One region of the Glutamicibacter soli genome, then DNA from elsewhere that is predicted to be linked to it. Evidence: riboswitches for the same ligand, from Rfam matches in the RefSeq annotation. Region 1 holds a riboswitch; each other region holds the start of a gene.
What was found. Region 1 has a riboswitch for S-adenosylmethionine ahead of ACTX90_RS01375 (acyl-CoA dehydrogenase family protein). Riboswitches for the same ligand answer to the same signal wherever they lie in the genome.
Positions count from the first base shown of each region.

Region 1 (7,161 bases):
CTGGCAGGGATGCCGTCCGGGAACCAGCCCATCAGCGAACGGACCAGGGTCGGCGCGGTGTAGTAGCTGGTCACGCGGTAGCGTTCGATGATCTCGAAGTGGCGTCCCGGGTGCGGGGCATTCGGCACGCCCTCATAGATGACCTGGGTGACGCCGTTGGCCAGTGGACCGTAGATCTCGTAGGTGTGCGCGGTGACCCAGGCCAGGTCCGCGGTGCACCAGTGCACGTCGTCGGCGCGCTGGGTCCGGTCGGGGTTGGCGAACAGCAGGTTGTAGCTGTAGGCCGCCTGGGTGAGGTAGCCGCCGGTGGTGTGCACCAGGCCCTTGGGCTGGCCGGTGGTTCCGGAGGTGTACATGATGAACAGCGGCGTCTCGGAGTCGAAGAACTGTGGGGTGTGCTCGGTGGACTGGGTCTCGACGACCTCGTGCCACCACACGTCGCGGCCTTCGGTCCAAGCGATGTCATCGCCGGTGCGGCGGATGACCAGCACCTTCTCGATGCTGTTCTCCCCGGACACGGCCTGGTCGGCATTGTCCTTCACCGGCACCGAGGTGCCGCGGCGGAACTGCCCGTCGGTGGTGACCAGCAGCTTCGCCTTGGTGTCTTCCACGCGGAATTTCAGGGCCTCTGCGGAGAACCCGCCGAAGACCAGCGAGTGGATGGCGCCGATGCGGGCGCAGGCCAAGGTGATCACCACGGTTTCGATGAGCACCGGCAGGTAGATGACCACGCGGTCGCCCTTGGTGATGCCCAGCTCCAGCAGCGCGTTGGCGGCCTGCGAGACGCGTTCTTGCAGGTTCTTGTAGGTGACCGCGATGCGGTCGCCCGGTTCGCCCTCGAAGTACAGGGCCACCTTGTCCCCGTTGCCGGCGGCCACGTGGCGGTCCGCGCAGTTCACTGCGGCGTTCAGCGTGCCGCCCAGATACCAGGAGATCTGCGGGCCGCGCTGGGCCTGGGGATCCGCGGGAATGATCTGGCTGGTAGTGTGCCAGGGGGTTTCCCAATCCAGAAGGTTTGCCGCCTCGTCCCAGAATTCGTGGCGGGCTTTGTCCCGGTTGGTGAGATCTTGGTCGGATGAAATTTTGTCTAATACAGGAGCGGACAAGATGTCAGCCATATTTTCTCCAGGTTGGGTGGACGCGAGCTAGTGGCCCGTTGGAAGGGTGTGAATCGCGTGCGTGATGCGGTTATACGGTTTGTGCCGTTGGGGCCGGTGAATCGGTTTCGGCAAATCCATCTGGCGATTCGGTGGACTGTTCCTTGCGGGCAGTGGATTCGGTGCCGAAGAACAGTGCCATCGAGCTGCAGAAAACAACAATGAAGATGCCCATACCGACCAGGCCGTAGCCCTTGAGCCAGTCGTAGCTCAGCAGTAGGGCGACCAGTGCGGCCACGGCGCCCGCCGTAAACCGAAGCGAGATACGGCGTCGGGATGGAGCCGCATTCAGCTGCCAGCGGGTGGTTGCCAAGGTCACGAGAACCAGAGTCGTCAGGTTTGCGATCATGCCGACCCAGACCGGATGCGTCCCCAAGAAGAATGCCGTGGCGGACCAGCCGCCGACATGGTTCCAGAGTACGCCGGCGGTGAAACCGGTAATCATGGAAGCGTAGACAGCCTTTCGGGTGGCCAGCGGCCAGAAGAACACGGCAAGTACCGGGGCCAGAGTTGCGCCGTTGCGCAGGGTCCAGGCAAGGATGTTCCACCAGGCCGACTGCTCGGTGCGCAGGATGCTGAAGATGATCATCAAGGCGGTCAAAGCCACCAATGACCAGCGGGTATAGCGAATGAGCTGTGCTTCGCTCGCCTTCGGATTGACCGCGCTGCCAAAGTCCTTGCCCATCGACGTGGCGCCGGAGAACTGGCATGGTCCAGCCCAGCCCATGGCGCAGGCCCAGACCCCCAGGAAGAACAATCCAACCAGCGGCGCAGGGAGCACCTGTTCAAGGTAGTGCGGGATCGCAACCAGCGGAAGCTGCTGGTTCGGGTTGATGACGGCGGCGGAAGTGCCGATGAGGGCACCGATCAGAATGAACGGAATACCGAAAATAGCGGCCGTGTACAGGCCCTTCTGGCCGTCTGCCGGGGTGCGGCAGGACAGCGTCATCTGGAAGGCTGCCTGCGCCAGCGGGACATTGACGATGAAGGTGCCGAACCATGCTGCAATGAGCGAGACTCCGGCGTTGCCGAGATCGAACATTGCCGGGTCAGCCGCGGCGAAATCCTTGAGGCCTGCAATGCCAGGCTTGGCCAGAATTGCGTAGGCGCCCACCAGGAGCATGCCGATAAATGCGATGCAGTTCATGGTTTGGTTGAATGCCACCGAGCGCATGCCGCCGCCTGATAGATAAGCCAGCAGCAACAGGGCCGTGAAGATCACTGCCAGATGCAGGCTGATGCCGGTGAAGGCGCTCAGTGCGGAGGCGAAAGCAATGGTAGTTGCCACCGACCACATAGGGAAGGTGAAGGCGGTGATAAGTCCCGAGATGCCTTTGGCCGCGCGGCCGAACCTGTCGCCGATGATACCCGTGACCGTGACCACCAGTTTTTCGCGCAGGGGCTTGACCAGTAACAACGCGATGAGGAGGATCTGTACGGTTTCGGCGACGCCGTACCACAACGCGGAAATACCCGTGCGGTAGCTCAACTCCATGATGGCGATATAGGACGAACCCGAGAATAACCCGGTGATGCAGAACGCAACTGTCCAGGGGCTGAAGGACCGTCCGCCGACGAAGAATCCGCCGCTGGCTGCGGCATTTCTGCGCTGCACAATACGTCCGCCGAACAGGACGAGCACGGTGTAGATCAGGGCGAAACCGATAGTCCAGAATCCTGCGGCGCTCATACCCGTGCCTCCTTCTTCAGCGTTGCGTAACCCAACGCGGCGTTGCATGCTGTCTCCGCGTCATCTTCATGAACTTTCTCGGCGAAAACCCATGCGGTATCCAGTGAGACGCCGGCAGCGAGCACCAGATTGATTGCAGGGCAGCGTTTGTGGACCTGAGCTTTCAGCTCGTCAAGCAGAAGCGCATCGGCTAGTGATGTTTCGAGGTGGATTTCAAGCCGGCAAGAGTGGAAGAACGGCGAAACATCTGCAGTTCCCGCGAAGCCTCGCGTGTCCTGCGTGGCGATGGCGTAGGTCTGCAACGCGGTGAAGGGAACGCCGAGTTCTTTGGCGACTTGCTCTACCACGACGGAGACGCACCCGTTCAGTGCTCCGATGACGAACTCCATGGGTGTCGGGGCCGTATCGGTACCGCCGACTGGCACAGGTTCGTCGATGTCATAGCTGAAATTGCGTGTTTCGACGGTCGTTCGCATGGATCCCTGCCAAGTTCCTTTGGCACGAATTCGTTTGTTGAACGAAGCGTTTTCTGAGGGCGCGGAATGGCGCAGATCGGCAGAAGCCATGATCATCTCCATCGGTCCTGGCGGTAGCACCGGCCGTGAATTCCGGGAATTCAACGGTGGTTGCTGCGGCGTCGTAGAGCCAGATCTCTCGGCCGCTCGGGATGGTTACGCATCCATTACACGCATTCGAACGATTTCATTGCAAATCCTGCGTAACATGAAAAATATTCGATGTAAGCGCGTAATCTGTGGGATATTTCGTTATTTATTTCATTGAGCGTTGGTTTGATCGATCTTTGCCCCTCTTCCTTGGGTCATCTTCGGCGGTTCGCGGCAATCGGCACTCGCGAGCCCCTGCCACCCGTGCGTTTTCAGCGACGAAATATGACTTCGGGGCTTGGAGCCGCCCGATTGTTACGGCTACAAATGATTACGACCCATCCAGAGCGGCTGAGAGATCTGGCTCCACGACGCCGCAGCAACCACCCATGACAGGGACGGTGCTACCGCCAGGATCGATGGAAAGAATCGAGGACTTTTTATGTCTTTTGGCGCACCCCAAAACGATTTTGAGGTGGACTTCAACACGCTGAGCACCCCGGGCGCCGGCAATGCGCTGGAGCTCGACGAGTTCACCGAAGACCGTCCGACCCGCCAGCTGCTCAAGGTGACTCCGGGGCCGGGGGCCGACGAAGACTACGAGCGCCTTGCAGCGATTTTCCGTCCGGTGTTCGCCCAGATCGCCGCCGGCGCCAAGGAGCGCGACCGCAACCGCATCCTGCCCTTCGAGCAGGTGGGCCTGCTGAACCGCGACCGCTTCGGGGCGCTGCGCCTGCCGGTCGCCGACGGCGGCCACGGGGCCCGACTCAGCGACGTCTTGCGCCTGCTCATCGAGCTTTCCGAGGCCGATTCCCATATCGGCCAGCTCTGGCGCGCGCACATTGCCTTCGTCGAGGACGTGCTGCGCCTGCAGGACGAGCAGCTGAAGGCCAAGTGGTTCGCCCGCATCGCGGCCGGGCAGATCGTCGGCAACGCCTACACCGAAAGCGGCGGCAACGCGCTGGGCACGCTGAATACCAAGGCCAGCCAGGTCGACGGCCGCTGGGTGGTCAACGGCGAGAAGTACTACTGCACCGGCACCATTTTCGCTGACTGGACCACCGTCGCGGTGGCCCATCCGGAGCGCCCGGGACGCCAGATCGCCGTGGTCTCCACCCAGCACAGCGGGGTGAAGATCCTGGACGACTGGGACGGCTTCGGCCAGGGGCTGACCGGCACCGGAACCACCGAGTTCCACCAGGTGCCGGTGGACAGCTTCATGCCGGAGGATCCCAACGACCCCGAGGCCTCGATCTTCCAGCTGGTGCTCATGGCGGTGCAGGCAGGCATCGGCCGCGCGGCGCTGAACGACATGCGCAGCTCGGTGCAGGCGCGCACCCGCAGCTTCACCACCGGCACCGGCGTCCCGGTGCACCGCGAACCGCAGGTGCTGCAGCTGGTGGGGGAGGTCTCCGCGGAGGTCTTCGCCGCGGACTCGGTGGTCATCGGAGCGGTGCTGGAGGTCGAAGCCGCGCTGCAGGACGCGCAGCTGAACGCGGAGGAGCGATTTGCGGTCTGCGAGCTGGCCGCCAACCGGGCGCAGACCATCGTGCAGCCGCTGGTCATCAGCGCCACCAGCAAGCTCTTCGACGGGCTGGGCGCCTCGTCCACCCGCAGCAGCTGCAACATGGACCGGCATTGGCGCAACGCGCGCACCATCGCCACCCACAACCCTGCCATCTACAAGGCGCGCATCGTGGGGGACTACGAGATCAACGGGGTCCAGCCCCAGCGCCTCTCGGTCACCGGCGACCTCGCCGCACCCACCGGGCACCACGCCGGCTAGCGGCCGCCGCGCCGTGCACCCACCAGACTTCCACTTCTCAACCACGAACAAGGGGCACATCCATGAGCGAGAACCAGCCACATAACGCGAAGCGGGAAATCCTCTTCAACGCCTTCGACATGAACTGCGTCGCCCACCAGTCCCCGGGCCTGTGGCGCCACCCGAAGGACAAGGCCGCCGACTACAAGACCATCGGCTACTGGACCCACCTGGCCAAGGTGCTGGAAAAGGGCAAGTTCGACGGTCTGTTCATCGCCGACGTGCTGGGCACCTACGACGTGTACAACGGCACCAACGAGTCCCCGCTGCGCACCGGCGCCCAGGCCCCGGTCAACGACCCGTTCCTGCTGGTCTCCGCCATGGCCGCGGTGACCGAGAACCTCGGCTTCGGCGTCACCGCCGGCACCGCCTACGAGCACCCGTATCCCTTCGCACGCCGCCTGGCCACCCTCGACCACCTGACCAACGGCCGCGTGGGCTGGAACGTGGTCACCGGCTACCTGCCTTCGGCCGCCCGCAACATGGGCCAGGAAGACCAGATGGAGCACGACGAACGCTACGACCACGCCGACGAGTACCTCGAGGTGGTCTACAAGCTGCTCGAAGGCTCCTGGGAAGACGACGCGGTGCAGGCCGACAAGGAAACCGGCGTCTACACCGACCCGGCCAAGGTGCACCCGATCAACCACGATGGCAAGTACTTCAAGGTTCCGGGCATCGCCATCACCGAGCCGAGCACCCAGCGCACCCCGGTCATCTACCAGGCAGGCACCTCGCCGCGCGGCCTGAAGTTCGCCGCGCAGAACGCGGAGGCGGTTTTCGTGACCAGCCCGACCCGCGAAATGCTCAAGGACACCGTCACCAAGATCCGCGACCATGCCGAGGCCGCGGGCCGCGGCCGCTACGACATCAAGATCTTCGCGATGCAGACCATCATCACCGCCGAGGATTCGGCAGCAGCCCAGGCCAAGTACGAGGACTACAAGTCCTATGCGGACATCGAGGGCGCCATGGTGCTGATCTCCGGCTGGATGGGCATCGATTTGTCCACCTTCAACCCGGACGAGGTCATCGGCGCCGACGTGAAGTCCAACGCCATCCAGTCTTCCGTGGCCACCTTCCAGAAGGCCAGCGGCGACGAGGGCAACCCGTGGACCGTGCGCCAGCTGGCCGAATGGGTCGGCGTGGGCGGCTTCGGCCCGATCACCGTGGGCTCCGGCGCCGAGGTCGCCGAAAAGCTCATCGACTGGGTGGACTACACCGACGTCGACGGCTTCAACCTGGCCTACGCCATCACCCCGGGCACCTTCGAGGACATCGTCGAGTACGTGGTTCCCGAGTTGCAGGCCCGCGGCGCGTACAAGACCGAGTACGCCGACGGTTCGCTGCGCAACAAGCTGTTCGGCGCGGGCGACCACGTCAAGGACACCCACCGCGCGGCGTCCTTCAAGGTCTCCAACCGCTTGGCCGCCCAGGTCTGATCCCGGAACTACCGCACGGCCTACCGGCCCCGGAGCCCCGTCAAGGGCGGCGGGGCCGGCAGGCCGTTAACCAGTCGTGCCGCTGCGCCACAGGTCAGTGGATCGGCACGCCGGCGCTGTCCACGACCCACCACACGTCGCTGACCGCCTGGCCCTTGGTGTCGCCGGGTTTGCTGTCCGAAACGTAGTAGTACATGGGCCAGCCGTTCAGCGTCAGCTGCGGCTTGCCATCGGTGCCGGTGATGGTGCCCAGCTTCCCGGTGATGCCCTTGGCATCGCTCAGCGAGGCCGGGCCCGAGGGGACCGGAGGCCACAAGTCGAGGCATCCGCCGGTGCAGGAGGAATCCCCGGAGTTCTGCGTGTCCTCGTCGAACTGGTAGATGCTCATGCCCCGCTGGTCGGTGGTGATGCTGCCCAGCTCGGTCCGCCGCATTTCAAGGAT
Region 1 covers NZ_CM125969.1:269,075-276,235, forward strand. Annotated here, with positions in the region: gene acs (acetate--CoA ligase) at 1-1,118, opposite strand, end outside; gene ACTX90_RS01365 (sodium:solute symporter family protein) at 1,189-2,847, opposite strand; gene ACTX90_RS01370 (OsmC family protein) at 2,844-3,413, opposite strand; SAM riboswitch class I at 3,419-3,521, opposite strand; SAM riboswitch class I at 3,788-3,878, shown strand; gene ACTX90_RS01375 (acyl-CoA dehydrogenase family protein) at 3,928-5,238, shown strand; gene ACTX90_RS01380 (LLM class flavin-dependent oxidoreductase) at 5,301-6,719, shown strand; gene ACTX90_RS01385 (COG4315 family predicted lipoprotein) at 6,814-7,161, opposite strand, start outside.

Region 2 (7,161 bases), 740 kb from region 1:
AAATCAGCGCAACCGTGGATGCTTCAGGATTAGTCATAGTGCTCTAAGCCTAGCGACCCCCGCCCCTCGCCAGCGCATCGGACGACGCCAAAAGTACCAATCGCCCCGTTGCAATTCTGTAACGTTTGGATTTACTCGGGGCGTTGGCTCAACCATCGTGGTTGACTTGTGGAAATAGATGAACGATGTTTTCTCCACCCACCGAAAGCAGCCTCCGCGATGAATTTTGATGACGCCCCGCCGGAACTGATCGAAGAGCTCAACGATCCGGAAACACTGTTCGATTCCGACCCGACCGGCACCATGGAATCCGCCTTTGCCGGCGTCAGCATTTTGTCCATACTCTTCATTGTCATTTTCACGCTGGTGGTCGTATTCATCATCGTTGTCTGGGTACGCAACTACCGGGCGGCGAAGAACGCCGGGGTTGACATCTTCACCGTGCAGACCGACATCGCGGCAAAGGCCTCGAAGTCCGCGCTGCTCGCCCCGGCCCAGTCAAAGGAGGACCGGCTGCGTGAGCTGGACGATCTGCGTTCCAAGCAGTTGATCAGCGCCGAGGAATACGCCGAGGCCCGCAGCAAGGTCCTGCTCGGATAGTTTTCTCGAATCGTTGACACAACGTTACTAACGAGTAACAATGTAGCTTGTGGCTATTTCCCCAAGTTTCGAAACTCCTGATTCCGAGAATTCCACGGTGCACCCTTGGCGGCGCTATGTAGCGGTCGGCGATTCTTTCACCGAGGGCGTGGGAGACCCCGATCCCCTGGCCCCGCAGTCCTTCCGCGGCTGGGCCGACCGTCTGGCCCAGGAGCTCAGTCGGGGCGTGCCTGACTTCGCCTACGCCAACCTCGCGATCCGCGGCCGGCTGATTGCCCAGATCATCGAGGAGCAGGTCCAGCCGACCATTGATCTGAAGCCCGACTTGATTTCCATCTGCGCCGGAGGCAACGACGTGCTGCGCCCGGGAGGGGATCCGGACAAGATCGCCGACCAGCTCGATTCCACGATTTCCCGGCTGAATTCCACGGGGGCCACCATCCTGCTGTTCACCGGGCCGGATATCCGGGATACTCCGGTGCTCGGAAGCATCCGCGGCCGCGTGGCCATCTACAACGAGAATGTCCGCACCGTCGCCGCACGCTACGACGCGATCGTGGCAGACATGTGGGCGCTGCGCGAACTGCACCAGCCGGTGATGTGGTCTGCGGACCGCCTGCACTTCTCGCCGCTGGGCCACCAGCGCATTGCGGCGATGGCACTGGATGCCTTGAACGTCCCGCACACGCTTGACACCCGCATCGACGCAGTCGAGGACACCCGCAGCTGGAAGGAAGCGCGGATCGAGGACCTGCACTGGGCCCGCGAGCACCTGGCCCCGTGGGTACTGCGCCGGCTGCGCCACCAGTCTTCAGGCGACGGCATCACGGCCAAGCGCCCCACCCCGACGCCTTTTGCCGAGAGCACGCCGAACGACTCGCTGGGAGCCGGCGACAGCGCTCCCTAGCCCCGAACATGCCGAAGGCCGCATCACCGATAACTGGTGGTGCGGCCTTCGTTCCATGCCATGTCGCTCTCGATTAGTCCTCGTCGAAAACCAGTGTGCGCAGCACCCCGTCCAGCTGGGCGGCGTCTGTCAGGAATCCGTCGTGGCCGATCGGCGAATCGATGTAGTGCACCGGCTTGGGCGTGGCCAGGGAAGCAGCGAGCTTCACCGACTGCTCCGGGTAGTACAGGCGGTCGGACTTCACTGCCGCCACCAGCACGTTGACCTGTTCCAGCCGCGCCAGCGCGTGTTCGAAGGATTCATGCCCGCGGGCCACGTCGTGGCTCATCAAGGCCTCGGTGAGGACCAGGTAGCTGTTCGCGTCGAAGCGGTTGACCAGCTTGCTGGCCTGGTGGTCCAGGTAGCTCTCCACCTGGTAGCGTCCACGGCGCCCTTCGAAGGGAGCATCGGGGACCTCGCCGTCCTGCGCCTTGCGGCCGAAGCGGTGCTCCAGCTCCGCCTCGGAACGGTAGGTCAGGTGGGCCAGCCGGCGGGCCAGTCCCAGCCCCTCGTCCGGGCGCGCCTGGTTCTGGTAGTAGTCTCCCCCGGCGAAATGCGGATCAAGCCGGATGGATTGGGTCTGCACCTGCGCGAACGCTATCTGTTCTGCGCTGGCTTGGCCGGTGGAAGCCATGACCACCAGGTTCGCGACCTGCTCAGGGAATTCAACCGCGTATTCCAGGGCCCGGGCTCCGCCCATGGACCCGCCGAGCACGGTATGCCAGCGCTCAATTCCCAGCTGTGTAGCCAACCTTTGCTCCAGCCGTACCGAATCCTTGATGGTGACGAACGGGAAACGCGAACCCCACGGCACACCTTGCTCATCCAGCGATGCGGGGCCGGTGGATCCATTGCAACCGCCGACCATGTTCACCGAGACCACGTAGAAGCGGTCGGTGTCCACTGTCAGGCCGGGGCCGACGAAGTCCTCCCACCAGCCGTCGGTTTGCGAATCGCCCCGGGAGACGTGGGCGTCTCCGGTCAGGGCGTGCATCACCAGCACTGCGTTGCTGCGCTCGGAATTCAGCTCCCCCCAGGTTTCGTAGGCCAGGGCCACCTGCGGCAGGTAGCCGCCGAACTCGAAGGAGTACTCGCCCACGGACGCACGGCGCAAAATGCCGTGGGTCCCTTCGGCGAGCTCTTCGGTGCCGATGGTGTCTTCGGTAGTCACAATGGATGCCATGCCTAGCGGGTTTCCTGCAGTTCCTTGCCCTCAAGGGCTGCGACCGCCTGGAACCCAAGCTCGAGGTCGGCCAGGATGTCGTTGATGTTCTCCAGCCCGACGCTCAGGCGCACCAGTCCCGGGCGCACCCCGGCGGCCAGGCGCTCCGCGTCGGAGAGCTGGGCATGGGTGGTGGAGGCCGGGTGGATGACCAGCGAGCGGACGTCACCCAGGTTCGCCACATGGGAGTGCAGCTGCAATGCGTCCACAAAAACCTTGCCGGCTTCGACTCCACCGGGCAGGTCGAAGGCCAGCACCGAGCCGGCGCCCTTCGGGCTGTACTTGCGTCCGCGCTCGAACCACGGCGAGGATTCCAAGCCGGCGTAGGCCACAGCTTCCACATCGGCGCGGGCTTCGAGCCAGTTCGCGACAGCGGAGGCGTTCTCCACGTGGCGTTCGATGCGCAGGGACAGGGTCTCCAGACCCTGGGCGATCAAGAACGCGTTGAACGGCGCCGGGGCCGAACCCAGGTCGCGCAGCAGCTGCACGCGGGCCTTGAGGATGTAGGCCAGGTTGGCGCCGAGGATGCCATTGACGCCCAAGTCGCGGGCGTAGACCAGGCCGTTGTAGGACTCGTCGGGGGTGTTGAAGCTCGGGAAGCGCTCGGGATCCTTGGAGAAGTCGAAGTTGCCCGAATCTACGATCACGCCGGCGATCGCGGTGCCGTGGCCGCCGAGGAACTTGGTGGCCGAATGGATCACGATGTCCGCACCCCATTCGATGGGGCGGATCAGGTACGGGGTAGCCAGGGTGCTGTCAACCAGCAGCGGCACGCCGACCTCGTGGGCGATCGCGGAAATGCCCTCGATGTCCAGCACATCCTGGCGCGGATTGGAGATGGTCTCGCCGAAGAACGCCTTGGTGTTCGGCTGGACGGCGTCGCGCCATTCCTGCAGGTTGTCCGGGTCGGAAACGAAAGTGACCTCGACGCCCAGCTTCTTCAGCGTGTGCTTGAGCAGGTTCTGGGTTCCGCCGTAGAGGCTCGGGCTGGCCACCAGGTGGTCGCCGGCCTCGGCGATGTTCAGGATCGCGAAGGTGGTTGCCGCCTGGCCGGAGGACAGCAGCAGTGCGCCCACGCCGCCTTCGAGGTCGGCGATGCGGGTTTCCACGGCCTCGGTGGTCGGGTTGCCGATGCGGGTGTAGATCGGCTCCAGCTCCTGCAGGGCGAAGCGCGCTGCGGCGCTTTCGGCGCTCGGGAAGACGAAGGACGTGGTCTGGAAGATCGGCAGGGAGCGAGCACCGGTAACCGGGTCAGGGCTCTGTCCTGCGTGGATCTGACGGGTTTCAAACGACCAATTGTTGCTCATGGCAGCCTCCAAAAGTTCTGTAACTATGGGGGTACACCACTGAACACACACCACCGGGAAGAACCTCAACGAGGTGCTGCCAGAGGGGTAACCCGCGCTTGTCCTTGACGCCGAGCGGCTCAAGGGCCAGGTCTTCACCCGGGGCACCCCACCGCGGTTGGAGGGTTGCCGCCCAGTAAGCCGGGGCTTGTTACTGGGACTCATGACCTGCCACCAGTGTGCCCGAAAATCGAATATCTTGGCAACCCGAGGCCGGATCCAGAGTCTCAATCGGTCATATTCACGTCCGAGCGACGTCTTATTGCACAGAATTCGACAAGAGTCCAGATCTTAGGATCACCTAAGTAGAGACTGGGATCACATTGTTGTCATGATTGGCACATGATGAGGCTAGATCACGTTACGTACGCATGCGGCCCGGATGGGCTGATGCCAACCGCTGAAAGAATTGCAGAGTCCCTGGGCCTGGAATTCGTCAAGGGAGGCGTGCATCCACGGTTTGGAACTCGCAATGTAATTTTCCCGCTGAAGCACAACCAGTACCTTGAGGTCGTCGAGGTACTGAACCATCCGGCCAGCCTCAAGGCACCTTTCGGACAGGCCGTGCGCGCGCGCTCCGAGCTGGGCGGCGGCTGGATGGGTTGGTGCGTGTCATTGGACGACCTGAGCGGAGCGGAAGAACGCCTGGAACGCAAGGCAGTTCCCGGGAACCGCAAGTTCCCCGACGGCCGCGAACTGACCTGGCAGCAGATCGGCATCAAGGGCCTGATCGCGGATCCGCAGGTGCCCTATCTGCTGCGCTGGGACGACGGCACCGAGGACCTGCATCCGTCGCGCGCGCTGGAGCCTACCGGTGAAATCAGCGAGATCAACATTGCAGGATCCCGCGAGCGCGTGCTTGAATGGCTGGGGCAGCCGGAGAACGTGAATCTCGGACCGGTGACCACCAAGTACCAAGCTCCCAACGGGACGCCGGGCATCCTGTCGGTAACTTTCAATACCGCCAAGGGCACGGTCGTTCTCTAGGAACATCGGGGACCACAGCACAAGATAGGCGGGGACAATGGAGTCCCCACCTACCTTTGCTTGTTAATTGGACGGTTGGTGCAGCCCTAGGATCCGGGTAGCTGCACCAGCTGGCAGTTTTCGACTCCCGCGGCCGCCCGTTTCACCCAGCTGATTTGGGACTGCTCGTCCAGCGCGTTCAGCGCGTCGAGCTGCTCAGACTGGGCTGAGTCGACGAATTCCCGGTCTGCCTTTGTAGTCCACCATTGGTACAGCAGGTTGGACTGCGCCCACATGTGCCGCTGCGCTTCGGTAGCGGCACTCGAGGTGCCAACAATGCCGTGGCTCGCCGCAAGGCTGCCCAAACATTGTTCGGTGGGGTTGACCGACATTTTCATGGCCAGATCCCACTTGACGGTTTCCGGGGAATAGCGGTCCTCGAAGCCCAGCAGCAGACCGCCGGTTGCCTCGGCATGGGCCTTGCTGCTGGTGATGATGCGCGGCTGCTGGATTCCTGTGGCCTGTTCCAACTGGCCGACACCCGCGGTGATGTTAGACCTCCAGTCGTTCCAGTGCTCCGCTTCCCCGGGCCAGAAACAGTACTCGTGCCCGTCGCCGGGTTCTTCGCAGCGTAGCTCGGAGGTGCGGCTGAGCTGCTGCTCTTCGCCCGCATCCTGCGCCGCCAGCGCCCCGCCGCCCCAGAGCACTGTCAGCGACAATGCTCCGGCCACGGCCAGCGCGCGACGCGCCATTCGGTTCATGTTCTGCGCCTTGACGCAGATGGCCAACACGCCCAACATCGACCAGCCCAGATAGCACAGGGCGACTGCCTGGATGACTATGGGATTCGGTGCCGAATCCCGGGTGCAGCACTCTGAAAGCCCTGCCATGTTGCTCAGCATGGGGCCAGGGGCCACCAGGGAAAGCAGTTGCAGTCCGGAGAACAACACGATGCTCAGCCCGATGGCCAGCTTCGGGGCGAACAGCAGTCCCAGCCCCAAACCGCCCAGGCACAGGCCCAGCATCATGAGCATGGAGAGCAGGAATAGTCCGGGGTCGGGGACGAACACTTCGCCCATCCGGTACATCACCGTCGCGTAGCCCAGCAGGTAGGCGCTGGCGCCGACAACCAGCGGGGGCGCCAGCAGCTGCAGGGCGGTTGCCGCGATGCGGTGCGGTCCGCGTACCCGGCGCAGGGCCGCGATGCCGAAGCGGCCGCCCACCCATGCGGCGTAGGTGCCCAGCACGACGCCGCAGAAGAGCATGCCGAAGGAGGAGGCGACGCTCAGGCCTTCCCTGCTGGTATGTTCGGTCTCCACCGGAACCAGCAGCGCCAAGAGCTCGGTGAAGATCAGCATCGCCATCAGCGCGAGGCAAGCCCGCGACTTGCTCCAGAGTTCGGCGAACTGCATGTCTTCCCTTCGAGTTCCTGACGGATGCTCTCTCATCAGGAAGTCTTTCATCAGATTGGCGGATATTTTGTACCGGAGTAACTTTATCCGCTTTTTCTGGACGTCCGCTTCAAATACCCTGCTGGTTAGGGAACCAGCCGTTTGCCCAGCACTGCGACGTTCAGGCGTTCGAAACCGAGTTTTTCGTAGAACTGCGTAACCGAGTCATTGCCGGCGCGGACCATCAGCTGGACCTTGACGGTTCCCCGGGCGCGCAGCCATTCTGCTGCCGCTTCGACGATGCGCCACCCGCAGCCCTGGTCCTGCAAGTCGGGGTCGACGGCGACGTAGTAAAGCCAGCCGCGATGCCCGTCATCTCCGGCCATGGCGGTGGCGGCCAGCCGCTCCCCCTGGACGAGCGCCAGGATGGTGGACTCAGGGCCCGCGAGGGCCTTGCGGGCGTCGGCGTGCGGATCGTTCCACGGTCGGGTCAGCCCGGTGTGTTCCCACAGCGCGACAGCCCGCTCGACCCAGGCCTCGGAAAGTTCGATTAATTCCATGTCAGAAGGCTATGGGAAGGCTACGCGCCGATGCCAATCGCCGGTCCGAGCAGCAGGTAGCCGACGAAGCCGATGGCATCGAGCAGGAAGTGCGCGATCACCAAGGGCATGACCCGGCCGTAGCGGTGGT
Region 2 covers NZ_CM125969.1:1,004,384-1,011,544, reverse strand. Annotated here, with positions in the region: gene ACTX90_RS04840 (alpha/beta hydrolase) at 1-37, opposite strand, end outside; gene ACTX90_RS04835 (hypothetical protein) at 220-600, shown strand; gene ACTX90_RS04830 (SGNH/GDSL hydrolase family protein) at 656-1,507, shown strand; gene metX (homoserine O-acetyltransferase MetX) at 1,581-2,729, opposite strand; gene ACTX90_RS04820 (bifunctional o-acetylhomoserine/o-acetylserine sulfhydrylase) at 2,732-4,075, opposite strand; SAM riboswitch class IV at 4,165-4,283, opposite strand; gene ACTX90_RS04815 (VOC family protein) at 4,457-5,101, shown strand; gene ACTX90_RS04810 (hypothetical protein) at 5,188-6,492, opposite strand; gene ACTX90_RS04805 (GNAT family acetyltransferase) at 6,618-7,031, opposite strand; gene ACTX90_RS04800 (CPBP family intramembrane glutamic endopeptidase) at 7,052-7,161, opposite strand, start outside.
Region 2: it holds a riboswitch for S-adenosylmethionine, as region 1 does, so the genes downstream of both, ACTX90_RS04820 (bifunctional o-acetylhomoserine/o-acetylserine sulfhydrylase) here and ACTX90_RS01375 (acyl-CoA dehydrogenase family protein) in region 1, are expected to answer to the same signal.

Region 3 (7,161 bases), 360 kb from region 1:
GAGCAGGTTCGAGGAGTACTCGTCCAGGAACAGCCAGTCCTCGTCGGTCTTGAAGTTGGTCTGGGTGTTGCTGCGGGCCATCGCCGCGAACCTGCAGAACCAGTGGTGCTGCGCGCGCAGCAGGTTCCAGCCGAAGGTCTTGAAGCCAATGGTGGTCCAGCGCAGCTGGCCGCGCACCCAACGGCCCTCGGAGTTGCGCACCATGGGGCGCACGCCCAGGCGGAAGCGGCGGTTGCGGTGGGTGGCGTGCGGCAGCTTGCCGGTCGGCATCCATTGCTGCTGCTGGGTGGTGTTCTTGGCGTCGAAAAGCAGGAACTGCAGCGCCATCGGCACCACCGGGTCGTTGGGGGAGCCGACCAGCCCGTCGCTGGGGCGCGGCTCGCGTTCGGCGTACCAGGTGTCTGCCTGCTTGGACCAGGTGGTGACGACCTTCTCCTCCATCTTGGTGGCCACCTTGGCCAGCCCGGAGAGCTTGTTGGAGGTCAGCACCAGGGCCGCGATGTGCGGGCAGATGCCGGGGGTGTCGCAGCTGCATTCGCCGGAGTCGATTTCCCAGCCGGCGGCGCCGCGGCGCAGCTGGACCATGGGCGAAAAGTCCTCGCCGCCGGCAAACACGGTGCCTTCGATCTGCCCCGATGACTCATCGAATTCAACATCGACCACGGCATTGGCTTCGTCGGCGAGTTTCTTGCCGTGGAAGAAGGGAACATTGCCCAAGAACGCCAGCAGGTGCCTTGCGTCGATGGTCGGTGGAACGGCATTAGTCATCCGCTAATCGTTTCACGTTCTGGCCCGTCGTGAAAGTTGAGAGCCCCCTACTGTGAATAATCCCTAACTGTCACGTAGCGTGGAGCCATGTCCCAAGTCTGGCCGTATCTTCCGGCGCGCGCCGTCAACATCACCTCACTGGCGGAATTCGACCGCTTGGCGGCCGAAGCGCTGGGTTTCCAGCGCTCCCGCGGCCGCAGCTGGCGGGTGCACCGGGTGGATCTGCGCGGGCGCGATACGGTGCTCGCCGCGCTGGACCTGGCCGAGGCGCTGTTCATCGACTGCCAGTTCAGTGAAGCCGGCCGCGCCTTGGTCCAGGGCACCGGCGGGTTGTGCATGGACTCGGGGGAGCAGCTCCCCTTCCGCACCAGCGACCGCGGGCTGTACACCCCCGAGGAACTGTACGAGGGAATCAGCACGCAGACCTATGAGCATGTGCCGGACGCGCGGATCTACACCTACTCGCAGCAGCACGGTCCGCGCCAGCTGCTGAGCGACGACCAGGCGATGGCATCGACGCTGCACGACCACCACGTGGGGCAGGCGCTGATCTCCGAGGTCTACGACGGCGCCTTCAAGGACACCCCGATCATCGGAGTCATGGGCGGGCACGCCCTGAGCCGAGGCACCGAGCAGTACGCGCAGGCGCTGGACCTCGGGGCGCGGCTGACCCGCGCCGGATACGCCGTGGCCACCGGCGGGGGACCGGGAGCCATGGAAGCGGCGAACGCCGGTGCCTGGCTGGCCGACCGCGGGCGGGAGGAGATCTCCACGGCCCTGCAGATGCTGGCGGCGGAACCGGACGCGATCCACCGGCGCACCGGCTGGGCGCGCACCGCGCTCGCCGTGAAGGCCCGCTTTCCCTCGGAACGCACCTCGCTGGGGGTTCCGACCTGGTTCTTCGGGCACGAACCGCCGAACCTGTTCGCCACGCACATCGCCAAGTTCTTCGCCAACGCGACCCGCGAGGCGCTGCTGCTGGAGCAATCCAACGGCGGGATCGTGGTGCTGCCCGGTTCCGCCGGCACGGTGCAGGAAATCTTCCAGGACGCCTGCGAGAACTACTACGCCACCGGGGCCAGGGTGGTGCCGCTGGTGTTGGTCGGCCGCGAGCATTGGACCCGCACACTGCCGGCTTGGCAGCTGCTCAAGGCGCTGGCCGCCGAGCAGATCATGGAGGACAAGATCGCTCTGGTCGATTCGGTGGCCGAAGCGGTGGAATTCATCGGCGGCATGCAGTCGCTGCGCCGGCGCACCAGATTCTGAGAACGGCAACGGCCGCCGCCTGGTGAAGCAGGCGGCGGCCGTGGGAATGGCTCATCGAGCCTGCGGGGCTCAGGCCACGTTGGTGCCGAACAGCAAGCCGAGGCAGTAGGTGACTGCGGCGGCGCCCCAGCCGATGGCCAGCTGGCGCAGGCCGCGCTTCATCGGCGAGGCCCCGGACAGCAGCCCGACAATGCCGCCGGTGATCATCAGCGCGGCGCCGACCAGCAGCACCGAGGTGATGATCGCAGCCAGGCCTGACATGCCGAAGATGTAGGGAAGGATCGGGATGACCGCTCCGGAGGCGAACAGGCAGAAGGAAGTCGCCGCGGCGCCGGTGGCCGAGCCCAGTTCCTCGTGCTCGTTCGCCAGCTCTTCGGCCCGGGCTTCCGGGTTCAGCGAGAAGGACGGGTTGCAGTCGCAGGTGAACAGGCCCATGCGTTCTGCAGCGCGGTGCTCGGCATCCTCGTCGGTCATGCCGCGGGCCTTGTAGATGAGCACCAGTTCATTGGCGTCCAAATCCAGGTCAGGGGCGGCGGTCAGCGTCACCTGAGTGGGACGCGAAGCCGTGAGCAGCTCGCGCTGCGAACGCACGGAGACGTATTCGCCGGCGGCCATGGACAGCGCGCCGGCCAGCAGGCCGGCGATGCCGGAGAACAGCACCAGTCCGGAGGAAACACCGGTCGCCCCGATGCCCATGACCAGGGCCAGGTTGGAGACCAGGCCGTCGTTGGCGCCGAAGACCGCGGCGCGGAAGTTGCCCGACAGCTGCGCGCGGCCCGCGGTGGCCAGGGCGCGGACGACTTCCTCGTGGACCTGCTCGTCGGCGGCCATCTGCGGCGACGCGTCGGCATCGGTCGCGTAGGGGGTGCTGCTTTCGGCCCGCTGCGCCAGCGCGAGCACGAACACCGAGCCGAAGCTCAGGGCGAGGAAACGCAGGAAGCTGCGACGCAGCGAGGGACGCACCGGGCGGGCATGCGCCCCGAGCTTGGTGCGCCAGTATTCCTCATGGCGTTCTTCCGCCGCGGCCAGTCCCAGCAGGATCTGCTTTTCCTGTCCGGTCTTCTTCTGGGCCAGCGCGCGGTAGATGGCGCCTTCGGCGACCTCGTCCGCAACGTACTTGCGCCAGCGGCGGATCTGGGCGGGGGTGGGCTCAGTCGTGGGGCTGTGTGACATCACGAGGATGACTCTCCTACGGCTTGGGATTTCTCAACGAAACCCGGGATTCTGTTCAGCCTCTCAGTTTAGCCAGCGAGATGGTGCCGGGGAATTTGGCAAGCCTAAAAGCAACGCTGCGCCCATCGGGCTGCCCGGCGGACGCCACGAACACCACCAGCTCGCCGGCCGCGGGATCGAAGACCGGGCGCCGGGAGGAACGGGTGATCAGCCGCTCAAGGTGCGCCGGGTCTGAAATGTAGCGGGTGTACCAGCGGTCCTGCACGGTGAACTGCACCTGTCCGGTCTGCAGATCGATGATGGGGAGGACGGAAAATGCCATGACACGACAACTCTCGCTGAGCTCTTGCCCGCGCATCGGTCGATGCCCGGACCGCTTCTTCATCCGAACCACCCATGAACCTGGGGTTGGTGCGCGGCCAGTCGGAGCTTGGCGCCGCGTCTCGTGAAGCAACAGTGTCGATGCTACCGCCGCAATATTAAGTCGTGAAGTTTCATTCCGTAATATGAACTCCGCGCGAAGCCCTAGTCGGAGCCTCGCTTGGACTGCGCGGTCTGCTGCAGCCGGTCGCGCTGCTCCTGCCATTGCCGGGGCGTGTAGTCCGGCAGGTTCGGCGCTTCCGCGCGCAGCCCGACCTGCCCGTCCAGCAGCTCGCGGACGATGTCCAGATGGCCTGCATGGCGCGAGGTCTCTGCGATCATGTGCACCATGAGATGTTCCAGGGTGGTGTGCCGGTGGCGGACCCACCAGGGGACTTCGGCCGGGGAGGCGAGCTCCAGCTGGTCGAACCCGGCCTCGGCGAAGGCGATGGCCCGCTGGTAGAGCTCGATGACCTGCTGCGCGCTGGCATCGGCTGGCGGAATGAAATCCGCCTGCGGGTCGTCGATGTCCAGCAGCTGCTGGACGTAGGAGTCGTTGACCGGCCGATTGAGGCACGCACCGAAGTAGCCGTACTCGGTGATCGCCAGATGGTGCACGACGCCCAGCACGTGCGTGCCGGTGGGGGTCATGGGTTGGCGGGCCAGCTCCTCGCCGAGCTGCCGGCTTTTGAAGATGACTGCCTGCCGCGCGTCGTTCAGGTATTCGCGCAGCCTGGCCGCGGTGCTGTTCGGGGTGCCGTCCATGGACCGAGTGTAGGTGCAGGCCACGGTTCGGGGAACCCGCTTCAGGAAATGGGAAGCCACCGAAGCCAAGGTGTCATATTCTTCCGCTCCGGTTGGCCGGAAGTTGCGTATTGGTAAACTGGGGACGCAGAGCGGCCGGCAGAAGTACACTCCAGCGGTCGCTGCCTATCCTTCGAGTGAACAGGTCCAGGTGCCCCACGGATGAAAGCTCTGCCCGTCGAACCCTCAGGCTCGTCAATCAACATCGGAGCACGGCTGCGCGGCGTCCGCCAGCAGCAGCACATGACGATCGACCAGGTCGCCGAGCTTTCCGGGTTGACCAAGGGGTTTCTTTCCCGCGTCGAACGCGACTTGACCAGTCCGTCGGTCTCCACGCTGCTCAAGCTCTGCGAGGTGCTGGGGATCGAGGTCGGGACCCTGTTCGAAGTACCGGACACGACTTTGGTGCGACTGGGGGATGCGCCGCGCATCTCGCTGGGAGGCTCGGGCATCACCGAGAAGCTGGTCACCCCGCGCGGCGAAAAGCGCGTCCAGGTCATTCGCGCTGAAGTGGAACCCCGGGGCAAGGGGGAGAACGAACTGTATTCGGTGGATTGCGAGCTCGAAGTGCTGCACGTGGCCTCCGGGGTGTTCACGCTGGTGCTGCCCGAACGGGTGGTCGAGCTCGCTGCGGGGGACACCATGACCTTTCCGGGGCGGGAACCGCACAGCTGGGAAAACCCCGGCGATGAACCTGCCGTGGTGCTCTGGACCCTGATTCTCTGAGTCTGTGCAGTGGCTCCCGGGGTGGTGTGACTCCCCGGACAGAGCCTGCCGCGAAGAGGCGCCGCGTTCACGGCTGGCCACTGCACCGCGTATTCTTGGAATAGTGCCCGCCGACGCAGGCAGGCTAGTGAAGACAGGAAGGAGTGCAATGGCGACTGGTAAATCCACCGGAAGCGCGGAGTCCAAACCGCACGAATTGCGCTCCATCAGCTGGTGGGCTTCGGCCCTGGTCGGCATCCTGGTCGGATCGACCCTTGCGTGGCTGCGGACCCAGCGCAACTTCTTTTTCCTCGGCGCCGCCATTCTCGCGGTCGTCATCATCATGCTGGGTGTGCGCACGATCCGCCGCCGGGCGCGGCATCCGGAAATGATGGAGGCCCGGACGTCCTGGGCCTACAACATTTGGGCTCTGGTCCTGATCGTCCTAGCCGGACCGGTGCAGCTGGTCTACGTTCCCGACGACATCAGCGAGCTCACCATCAAGTCGATCATCCTTTCGGTTGGATTCTGCCTGGGAATTCACGAAGTCGACCGCGCGATGGTCAAGGGTGCCACCTCGGCGAAAAAAGCCTGATCATCGGCCGGAAGGACGCCATCCCGCGCCGCGTTCTTTGGAACTTTTGACTTTCCCTTTGGTTTATTCGTCCAAGGATTTCTCCCCGCCTCTTTCGTAATGTGATCCACATCATTATTTTGAAAGGGGTTGCCATGACGCAAGCAGCGGCGAACCAGCAGGGCGCTGAGCCAGGACTCAAAAAGGTTCTCGGCAAGTGGGACGCACTGGCCATCGGCGTCGGAGCCATGATCGGCTTCGGCTGGGTGGTGCTCACCGGTGACTGGATCACCACCGCCGGCCCGATCGGCGCTTCGCTGGCCATGCTGGTCGGCGGCGGCATCATGGCGGTCGTCGGCCTGACCTACGCCGAGCTCGTCGCGGCCATGCCCAAGGCCGGCGGAGAGCACAACTACCTGCTGCGCGCCATGGGTGCCCGCTGGTCCTTCGCCGGGTCCTGGGCCATCGTCGGCGGCTACATCACCATCGTCGCCTTCGAAGCGGTCGCGCTGCCCAAGTCGGTGCAGTACATCTTCCCCAACCTCTCGCAGATCAAGCTCTGGGACATCGCCGGCTCCGAGGTCTACCTGACCTGGGCCCTCGTGGGTGTGCTGGGCGCCGTGGTGATCACCTGGATCAATATCCGCGGCATCAAGACCGCCGGCCTGGTGCAGACCTTCGTGGTGCTCTTCCTGTTCATCATCGGCGCGATGCTGCTCACCGGCTCCTTCGCCAGCGGCGAATCGTCCAATATGGAACCGTTCTTCGACAACGGGCTGGCCGGGTTCTTCGGGGTCATGATCGTAGTTCCGTTCATGTTCGTCGGCTTCGACGTCATCCCGCAGTCCGCCGAGGAATGCGACATCCCGCCGCGCAAGATCGGCAAGTACGTGGTGATCTCCGTGCTGATCGCCACCGCCTGGTACGTGATGGTGGTGCTGGCCACCTCCTCGGGCCTGGGCCCGGCGGCGATCGCCGGTTCCGAGATGGCCACCGCGGACGCCATGGGCGCGCTGTTCAACTCCGAGATCATGGCCAAGATCCTGATTGCCGGCGGCATCGCGGGCATCCTGACCTCGTGGAACTCGCTGCTCATGGGCGCCTCGCGCCTGATGTACGCCATGGCCACCTCCGGCATGCTGCCGCGCTGGTTCGCCGTGCTGCACCCGAAGTACCGCACCCCGCACCACGCGCTGCTGTTCATCGGTGGTCTGTCCGTGCTGGCTCCGTTCTTCGGCACCGCGATGCTCGGCTGGCTGGTCGATTCCGGTTCGCCGTCCATCGTCGTGGCCTACCTGCTGGTGGGCGTGGCCTTCCTGATCCTGCGCCGCCGCGAACCGCAGATGGACCGCCCGCTGCGCATCGGCGGCAAGGGCAACTTCGGCCAGGTGATCGGCGTGATGTCGGTGCTCTTCTGCGCCGGCCTGATCTCCCTGTACCTGCCGGGCATGCCGGCGGCCATCACCTGGCAGCCGTGGGCCCTGTTCGCCGCATGGTGGGTGTTGGGAACG
Region 3 covers NZ_CM125969.1:633,373-640,533, forward strand. Annotated here, with positions in the region: gene ACTX90_RS03090 (SNF2-related protein) at 1-768, opposite strand, end outside; gene ACTX90_RS03095 (LOG family protein) at 856-2,034, shown strand; gene ACTX90_RS03100 (VIT1/CCC1 transporter family protein) at 2,104-3,207, opposite strand; gene ACTX90_RS03105 (hypothetical protein) at 3,263-3,529, opposite strand; SAM riboswitch class IV at 3,545-3,658, opposite strand; gene ACTX90_RS03110 (DinB family protein) at 3,733-4,332, opposite strand; gene ACTX90_RS03115 (helix-turn-helix domain-containing protein) at 4,534-5,097, shown strand; gene ACTX90_RS03120 (hypothetical protein) at 5,246-5,671, shown strand; gene ACTX90_RS03125 (APC family permease) at 5,806-7,161, shown strand, end outside.
Region 3: it holds a riboswitch for S-adenosylmethionine, as region 1 does, so the genes downstream of both, ACTX90_RS03105 (hypothetical protein) here and ACTX90_RS01375 (acyl-CoA dehydrogenase family protein) in region 1, are expected to answer to the same signal.

Region 4 (7,161 bases), 500 kb from region 1:
CAACGCCTGACAGGTGCTCAATGAAGGTGGTGACGAAGTGCTGGCGGGTCTGCTCGCCGTCGGAAATGATGTCGATCCCGCGCCGGGTCTGCTCCAGCACCGCGGCGCGCATCGCGTCCTGCTTGCCCTCGGGCAGCACCGCCCCCTCAAGCTTCCACGGCGACCACAGGGTCTCGGTTTCCGAGAGCCACGAAGGCTTGGGCAGGGAGCCGACGATGGAGGTGGGAAGCAGGGTGTTGGTCATAACTGGTCCTTTGAATTCGTGAGGTGTTCAGGGGCGCTTAGGCGGCGGGGACGGCGTAGCCGGCGGCCCACTCTTCGAGCAGTGCGCGGTTCGGGGTGATGAAGTGTTCTTCGGTGTACTTGCCCTGGCTCGCGCCCAGGCGGGTGCGTTCCTCGCGGTCATAGGAGACCAACGTGCGGGAGAAGTCCTGCACCTCCAGGCTCGGACGGTAGACCGCCGGGGCCGGGGAGTTCGCGTTGTAGATCTCCGGGCGGTAGATCTTCTGGAAGGTCTCCATGGTGGCAATCGTGCTGGCCAGCTGCAGGTTGGTGTAGTCGTTCAGCAGGTCGCCCCGGAAATAGAAGGCCAGCGGCGCGACGGAGCCGGCGGGCATGAAGTAGCGCACGCGCAGGCCCATCTTCGCGAAGTACTCGTCGGTCAGGGAGTAGTCGTCCTGCTGGTATTCCAGGCCCAGCACCGGGTGGCTGTTGCCGGTGCGGCGGTAGGTCTTGGAGGTGGAGACGCTGATGCAGATCACCGGCAGCTGCTCGAAGCGCTGGCGGTAGGCTTCCGAGTCAAGGAAGTGCTGGAAAAGCCGGCCGTGCAGCTCCCCGAAGTCCTCCGGGACCACCGGTTTGCCCGAGGCGTCGGCAGTTGCCGGCAGCAGCACGCTGAAGTCGTAGTCCCGCACATAGGAAGAGAAATTATTGCCCACGATGCCGTGGGTGCTCGTCCCGGTGTAGCGGTCCAGGATGCTGGTGTTCAACACCTCCAGCAGCGGGAAGTCCTGCGCCCCCTGTGCCGAGTCGAAGTGCACGTTGGCGGAGATGATTTCCAGCTTCAGCGTGAAGCGCTCGCCGTCCGGATTGTCCCAGTGCATCAGGGAATTCAGGCGCAGGTCGATCATCGTCAGCGCGTTGCCCAGGTTCTCCCGGCGGTTCTCGCCGCGGGCCAGATTCGCGAAATTCGTGGTGATGCGCGAACTCTCGGCTGGAGTGTAGTCCTGGTTGAAATCGGTGCTGGAAATGCTGAAGGTCAATGCGTCTGCCATGGCGGCCAATCTGTTGCTCATGGGCCTGGACAGGCCTGAATCAAGTGGATGCCTCAATCATGCAGGGCCTTTTTCGATATCGGGTAACTGGGGCTAACTATGGATTGATATAGACTCAGCCTATGGTTCAAAAGGCAAGCGGCTTGACGCTGCAACAGCTTCGCTACTTCACCACGGTCGCGACCGAGGGCTCGATCTCCGCGGCCGCTGACCTGCTCTACGTGGCCCAGCCGAGCATGTCTGCCGCGATGAAGGAGCTCGAAGCACGCCTGGGGCGCACGCTGCTGGTGCGTTCAGCCAAGGGCGTGACGCTCACCGTCGAGGGCGCTGAATTCCTGGGCTATGCCCGCCAGGTGCTCGAACAGGTGCAGCTGCTGGAGCATCGCTACCTGGGCCGCCCGCCTTCCCGCCGCCTGCTGGGCATTTCGACCCAGCACTACTCGTTCTCCGTGGATGCGTTCGTGCGCATGGTCCAGGCCAGCGGGGCCGAGGAGTACGAGTTCTCGCTGCGCGAGACCCGCACTGAGGAGATCATCGAGGACGTGCGCACGCTGCGCAGCGAAATAGGTATCCTCTACCGCAACGACTTCAACCGCAAGGTCATCGACAAGCTGCTGCGCGAATCCCGGCTGGTGTTCCACCCGCTGTTCCTTGCAGATCCGCACATCTTCATCTCGCGCACCAACCCGCTGGCATCCCGCCGGCGCGCCACCCTGGAGGACCTCGAGGACCTGCCCCGGCTGACCTTCGACCAGGGCGCGAACAACTCGTTCTACTTCGCCGAGGAAATCCTCTCCACCCTCTCCAGCAAGCGCGAGATCAGGGTCTCGGACCGCGCGACCATCTTCAACCTCATGATCGGCCTAGGCGGGTACACGATCTCCACCGGCATCATCAGCGACGAGCTGGACCCGTCCATCGTTGCCATCCCGCTGGATATCGACGAGCGGATCGAGATCGGCTGGATCGACCACGCTGCGATCCCGCTGACCGAACAGGCCCAGCGCTACCTTGAGGAAGTACGCTCGGTGGTCTCCGAGTTCGGCGTTCACTTGCTGGGCTGAAACGTCATAGTGAGTCTTCAATTCGTCCTCACGCGACACATATAAGCCCATAATTCCCGGAATTCAGGGGTTTTTGCCCCATTTAGCGCGTCACATGGGCCATACGGGGCATGGCCCAGCATGACGAAACCGCGACATATGACGGGCCGCGGCACTGCATTAAGCGCCGGCCGCGCCCCCGCTTGCGCCTGCCGGCACCGGTGGCCAACCATGGAACTACTTACCCATCTAGAGCGACTAAGAGATCTGGCTCGTCGACGTCGCAGCAACCATCGGGAAACCGAAAGGTGCTAATGCCAGGAACGATGGAGCAGCTCCGAGCCGCGTTATAAACCGCGGCGCTGTGCCTCGTACCGTGATGTCCAGGCCGGCAATCGGCCTGGCACCGGCGGTGCGCGGCACCGTGTTCGGTGCACTCTCTCGTGGACTACACAACGAGAAGGAGTACTGCCATGGCCCAGCCACGAGACCTCGCACAGCAGTCAACCGCGGCGATCCACGCCGGATACACCCCGAGCGGGGACTACCGACCGCTGACCGTGCCGCTGTATTCCTCCGCGGCCTACGAATTTCCCTCGCACGCCGATGCGGTGGAGAAGTTCGCGCTGCGCCAGTCGGGCTTCACCTATTCGCGCACCGGGAACCCCACGGTGTCGGTCTTCGAGCAGCGCGCCGCCGCATTGGAAGCCGGAGCCAACGCGGTGGCCACCGCCACCGGCCAGGCTGCCGTGGCGCTGGCGCTGCTGGCGCTAACCCAGGGACCCAAGCACATCATCGCCTCCAGCCAGCTGTACGGCGGCACCGTGGACCTGCTCACCGATTCATTCAACGACTTCGGCATCCGCATCAGCTTCGTGGACCCGGATGACCCGGCGGCATGGGAGGCCGCCATCGAGGAAGACACCCGCGCGTTTTTCCTTGAATCGGTCACCAACCCGCTGTCCACGCTGCCGGATTTGCCGGCGCTCAGCGAGATCGCCCACCGCCACAACATCCCGGTGGTCGTGGACAACACACTGGCCACCCCTGCAAACTTCCGGCCGCTGCTGCACGGCGCGGACATCGTGGTGCATTCGGCCACCAAGGCCCTGGCCGGCCACGGCCAGGTGCTCGGCGGCGTGGTCGTGGACTCCGGGACCTTCGACTTCTCGGACCCGGTCCGCTGGGCGCAGGTCGCCGCGCCGCGGGCCCGCTACGCCGGCACCTCGCTGCTCGAACGCTACGGGGCCGGAGCCTATTCCATGCTGGTGCGTTCCAAGTTCCTGCATGACTTGGGCCCGACCCTGCCGGCGGCCAGCGCCCATGGCATCCTGACAGGCATCGAGACGCTGTCCGTGCGCACCGCCGCGGCGCAGCAGAACCTGCTGCTGTTGGCAAACTTCCTGCAGGCGCACCCCGCGGTGGCGCAGGTGCACCACCCCAGCCGGCCCGGGCACCCGCACTTTGAGCGGGCCAAACGCTTCTTCCCGCGCGGCACCGGCAGCGTGCTGGCGGTGGAACTGCACGACGAGGCCCTGGTCTCCGCGTTCATCGACAGCCTGGAGGTGATTGTGCTGGCCGCCAACATCGGCGACACCCGCACCATGATCGCCCACCCTGCCACCATGACCCACTGCCGGCTCTCCGAAGCGCAGCTGGCCGACGCGGGCCTGAACCGCGCGGTGCTGCGGATCTCGGTAGGACTGGAAGACCCCGCAGACTTGATCCGCGACCTGGACCGCGCGCTGAATGCGGCCCAGGCCGCCACCCGAGAGGAGAGCTTCGCATGAGCGGCTTCAACACGCTGGCGGTGCACGCCGGCCAGGAAAAGGATCCGCACACCGGTGCGGTGATCCCTCCGATCTACCAGACCAGCACCTTCATCCAGGACGGCATCAACGTGCTGCGCGCGGGCCACGAGTACTCCCGCGGATCCAACCCGACCCGCAACGGGTTCGAAACCCAGCTCACCGCTTTGGAAGGCGGAGCCGCAGGCTTCTCCTTCGCCTCCGGGATCGCGGCGGAAGACGCGCTGCTGCGGGCGCTGCTCGCCCCGGGCGACCACATCGTGCTGGGCGCCGACGGCTACGGCGGCACCAACCGGCTGATCACCCGCCTGCACCACAAGTGGGGCATCACCGCCAGCGCCGTGGACATCACCAACCTCGATGCGGTGCGCGCAGCGCTGCGCCCGAACACCGCGCTGCTGTGGGTGGAAACCCCCTCCAACCCGCTGCTGGGCATCGCTGATCTGGCAGGCTGGGCCTCCGTGGCCGCGGAAGCCGGCGCGCTGCTAGTCGTGGACAACACCTTCGCCACCCCGTACCTGCAGCGTCCGCTGGAATTCGGCGCGCACGCGGTGGTGCACTCGACCACCAAGTACATCGGCGGGCACTCGGACGTGCTTGGCGGCGCGGTGATCGTGGGGGAGCACCTGCACCGCGGGCAGTCGCTGGCCGAGGCCGTGGGCTACCAACAGTTCGCCGGCGGCGCGGTGTCCGGGCCGCAGGACAACTACCTGGCCTCGCGCGGGCTGAAGACCCTGGGCCTGCGCATGGAACGCCACTGCACCACCGCCTCAACGCTGGCCGGATGGCTGGAGGACCGGCCGGATGTCACTCGTGTCTACTACCCGGGGCTACCCGGGCATCCAGGACACGAGCTCGCCACCCGGCAGCAGCGGGACTTCGGCGGGATCCTCTCGCTGCAGTTGGCTGACGAGGCAGCCGCCCGCGCCTTCGCCGAGTCTATGGAGCTCTTCCAGCTCTCGGTGTCGCTGGGCGGGGTGGAATCCCTGGTCTGCTATCCGCGGGAAATGACCCATGCGTCGTTGATCGGCACCCCGCTGGAAATCCCTGCGAATCTGGTGCGGCTGTCGGTGGGCATCGAGGAAGCCGACGACCTGTTGGGCGACCTGGAACGCGGGTTCGCTGCAGCGGCAAAGGCGTCCAGGGCCGGCAGTATTCAGCACCAGAGCTTTGCTACCGCTTGATCTGCCGTCAGAAGATTGTCCGGTGGTCTTCCGCACCGGAAAGCTCGCGTCGACGGCAAATCGTTGGCACGGCTCAGTTAATTCTCTCCTGTGGTGCGCGCCATGCACGGAATACTGGGTTCCAAATGCGATGATCTCCGGTAACTGTGATTGGGGAACCAAAATGACAACTGCATTCCGGGAGCCGAACAGGTCGCAAAATCCAATGAAAACACTTGGCATCGCGGGTGCGGTGGACATGGTCGGTTTGAACATCACCGTGCTGGCCTTCTTTGCCTTGTGGCTGATTGCCGACAGCGCCGCCATTGGCCGCATGGAATCGGAATCCAGTATTGATCCGGGCCAGATGCTTCCGAACTCGGAATTGATGTGGTTGGCAGCGCACGGTTCCGTGCTGATGGTTGTCGTTCTGGATTTGCTGGCTATTGTGTTGCTGGTCAAGAACACAGGTGTCCTGCAGCATGCCGCCATGGAAAATAGGTCTCATGTCTCTTGAAGAATCCAATGACGTTGAAAGCCACTCGCGTGGGTACCGCAATCCTCAACGGAGGCCGGGGTAGGTCTGGGACGCTGAGAACGGCCAGCTAGCCATGTAGGGCGACCGGTTTACGGGCACCATAGCCATCCGCCGTTAGAGGTTCGGATGAGCGCAACGGACCCTCGGTAGTCCTAGCGTGGGTGTATGAAGCACATAACTCTGGAGATCATTAATGTAATTGATCTTCCTGCCGCTCCGATTTTCGTCACCATGTCGGTCGCTGGCGGCCTCGTGAAGTCCGAGAACGCCGTCGCCGTGGCCAATCCGTAGCTCACCGACCAGTGCCATCGAACATGAGTGACCTCTCATTCTTTGCGCGGTGGCAACACCTTGGAGCTAACGCCTGAGTTTCCTGATCGCCCAAGCTACTGTAGATCCAGCAAGGAATAGAAGCGCGGATGCTGTGAATAAGCGGGGGTAGGCAGAAGAATCCGGGACATCGGTCCTACTGCCTAGATCCGGCGTCAGTTCTCCTGCCACGTCTGCTGCAGGTGCTCTGCGATTCCGTCGGTTCTGGACAACTTTATTGAACACAGGGCCTATGGTTCCAACTAGCCAGATCAAACCACCCCCGGTGATACCGGCCGCTGCGGAGGCGAGGAAGAGCTTGCGCTGGACGTTTGTCTCCTCTTGCTGGTCGATGCCGGCTAACCGAAATCCCGCGCTGGTGTCAGCACTTCGAATGGGAAGCCTCCATGTGGGAGCAGTCGGGTCTACTACCTGTGGGCTTGAGATGGTCGGTACGTACTCGGCTGGGAGATCTCTGGGTTGGATGCTGACCACAGATTCAGTAGCTACCGACTGAATGTCCAGAAGGTCAGTGACAGCGGGCAATGTCATGGTAGCGATACGAGGGAAGGCATAGCGGTGATGGGATCCCGCAAAGGCTTCAGTGGGCGCAGACGTATTGCCTTGGAGAGACACAGCCCAGCCCATACCAGCTTCTCCGATGGTCGTATCCCGGAAATCCGTTGGCCAGATACGGGTCATAACGCAGTCGTCATCAATTGAAAATTCGAGTCCGATCCCACTTACCCTCGGATTCGAATCCGTCGGCGGTATCGGAGGCGCAAATCTGAGCTCTTCGCCGTTGCTCGTCTTGCGCAGATGAACGTCCTTCATCGCTCCACAAAACCCAACCATCAGCTCCCCGGCTTGGTCTGGCGGCACAGCAGCGGCGCTATCTCCTTTCAGGACCATGTCGAATTTAGTCAGGTTCGGAGAAGGGTAGAAGCGCAAGTCAATATCCACGCGGACGGGCGCCGATGCTGATCCATGCTTCACGCCGACGAAAATCGCACCGGGCATATTCAG
Region 4 covers NZ_CM125969.1:766,574-773,734, forward strand. Annotated here, with positions in the region: gene ACTX90_RS03685 (methionine synthase) at 1-244, opposite strand, end outside; gene ACTX90_RS03690 (putative oxygenase MesX) at 282-1,274, opposite strand; gene ACTX90_RS03695 (LysR family transcriptional regulator) at 1,397-2,338, shown strand; SAM riboswitch class I at 2,560-2,650, shown strand; gene ACTX90_RS03700 (O-acetylhomoserine aminocarboxypropyltransferase/cysteine synthase family protein) at 2,791-4,107, shown strand; gene ACTX90_RS03705 (cystathionine gamma-synthase) at 4,104-5,309, shown strand; gene ACTX90_RS03710 (hypothetical protein) at 5,473-5,805, shown strand; gene ACTX90_RS03715 (hypothetical protein) at 5,992-6,117, shown strand; gene ACTX90_RS03720 (hypothetical protein) at 6,184-7,161, opposite strand, start outside.
Region 4: it holds a riboswitch for S-adenosylmethionine, as region 1 does, so the genes downstream of both, ACTX90_RS03700 (O-acetylhomoserine aminocarboxypropyltransferase/cysteine synthase family protein) here and ACTX90_RS01375 (acyl-CoA dehydrogenase family protein) in region 1, are expected to answer to the same signal.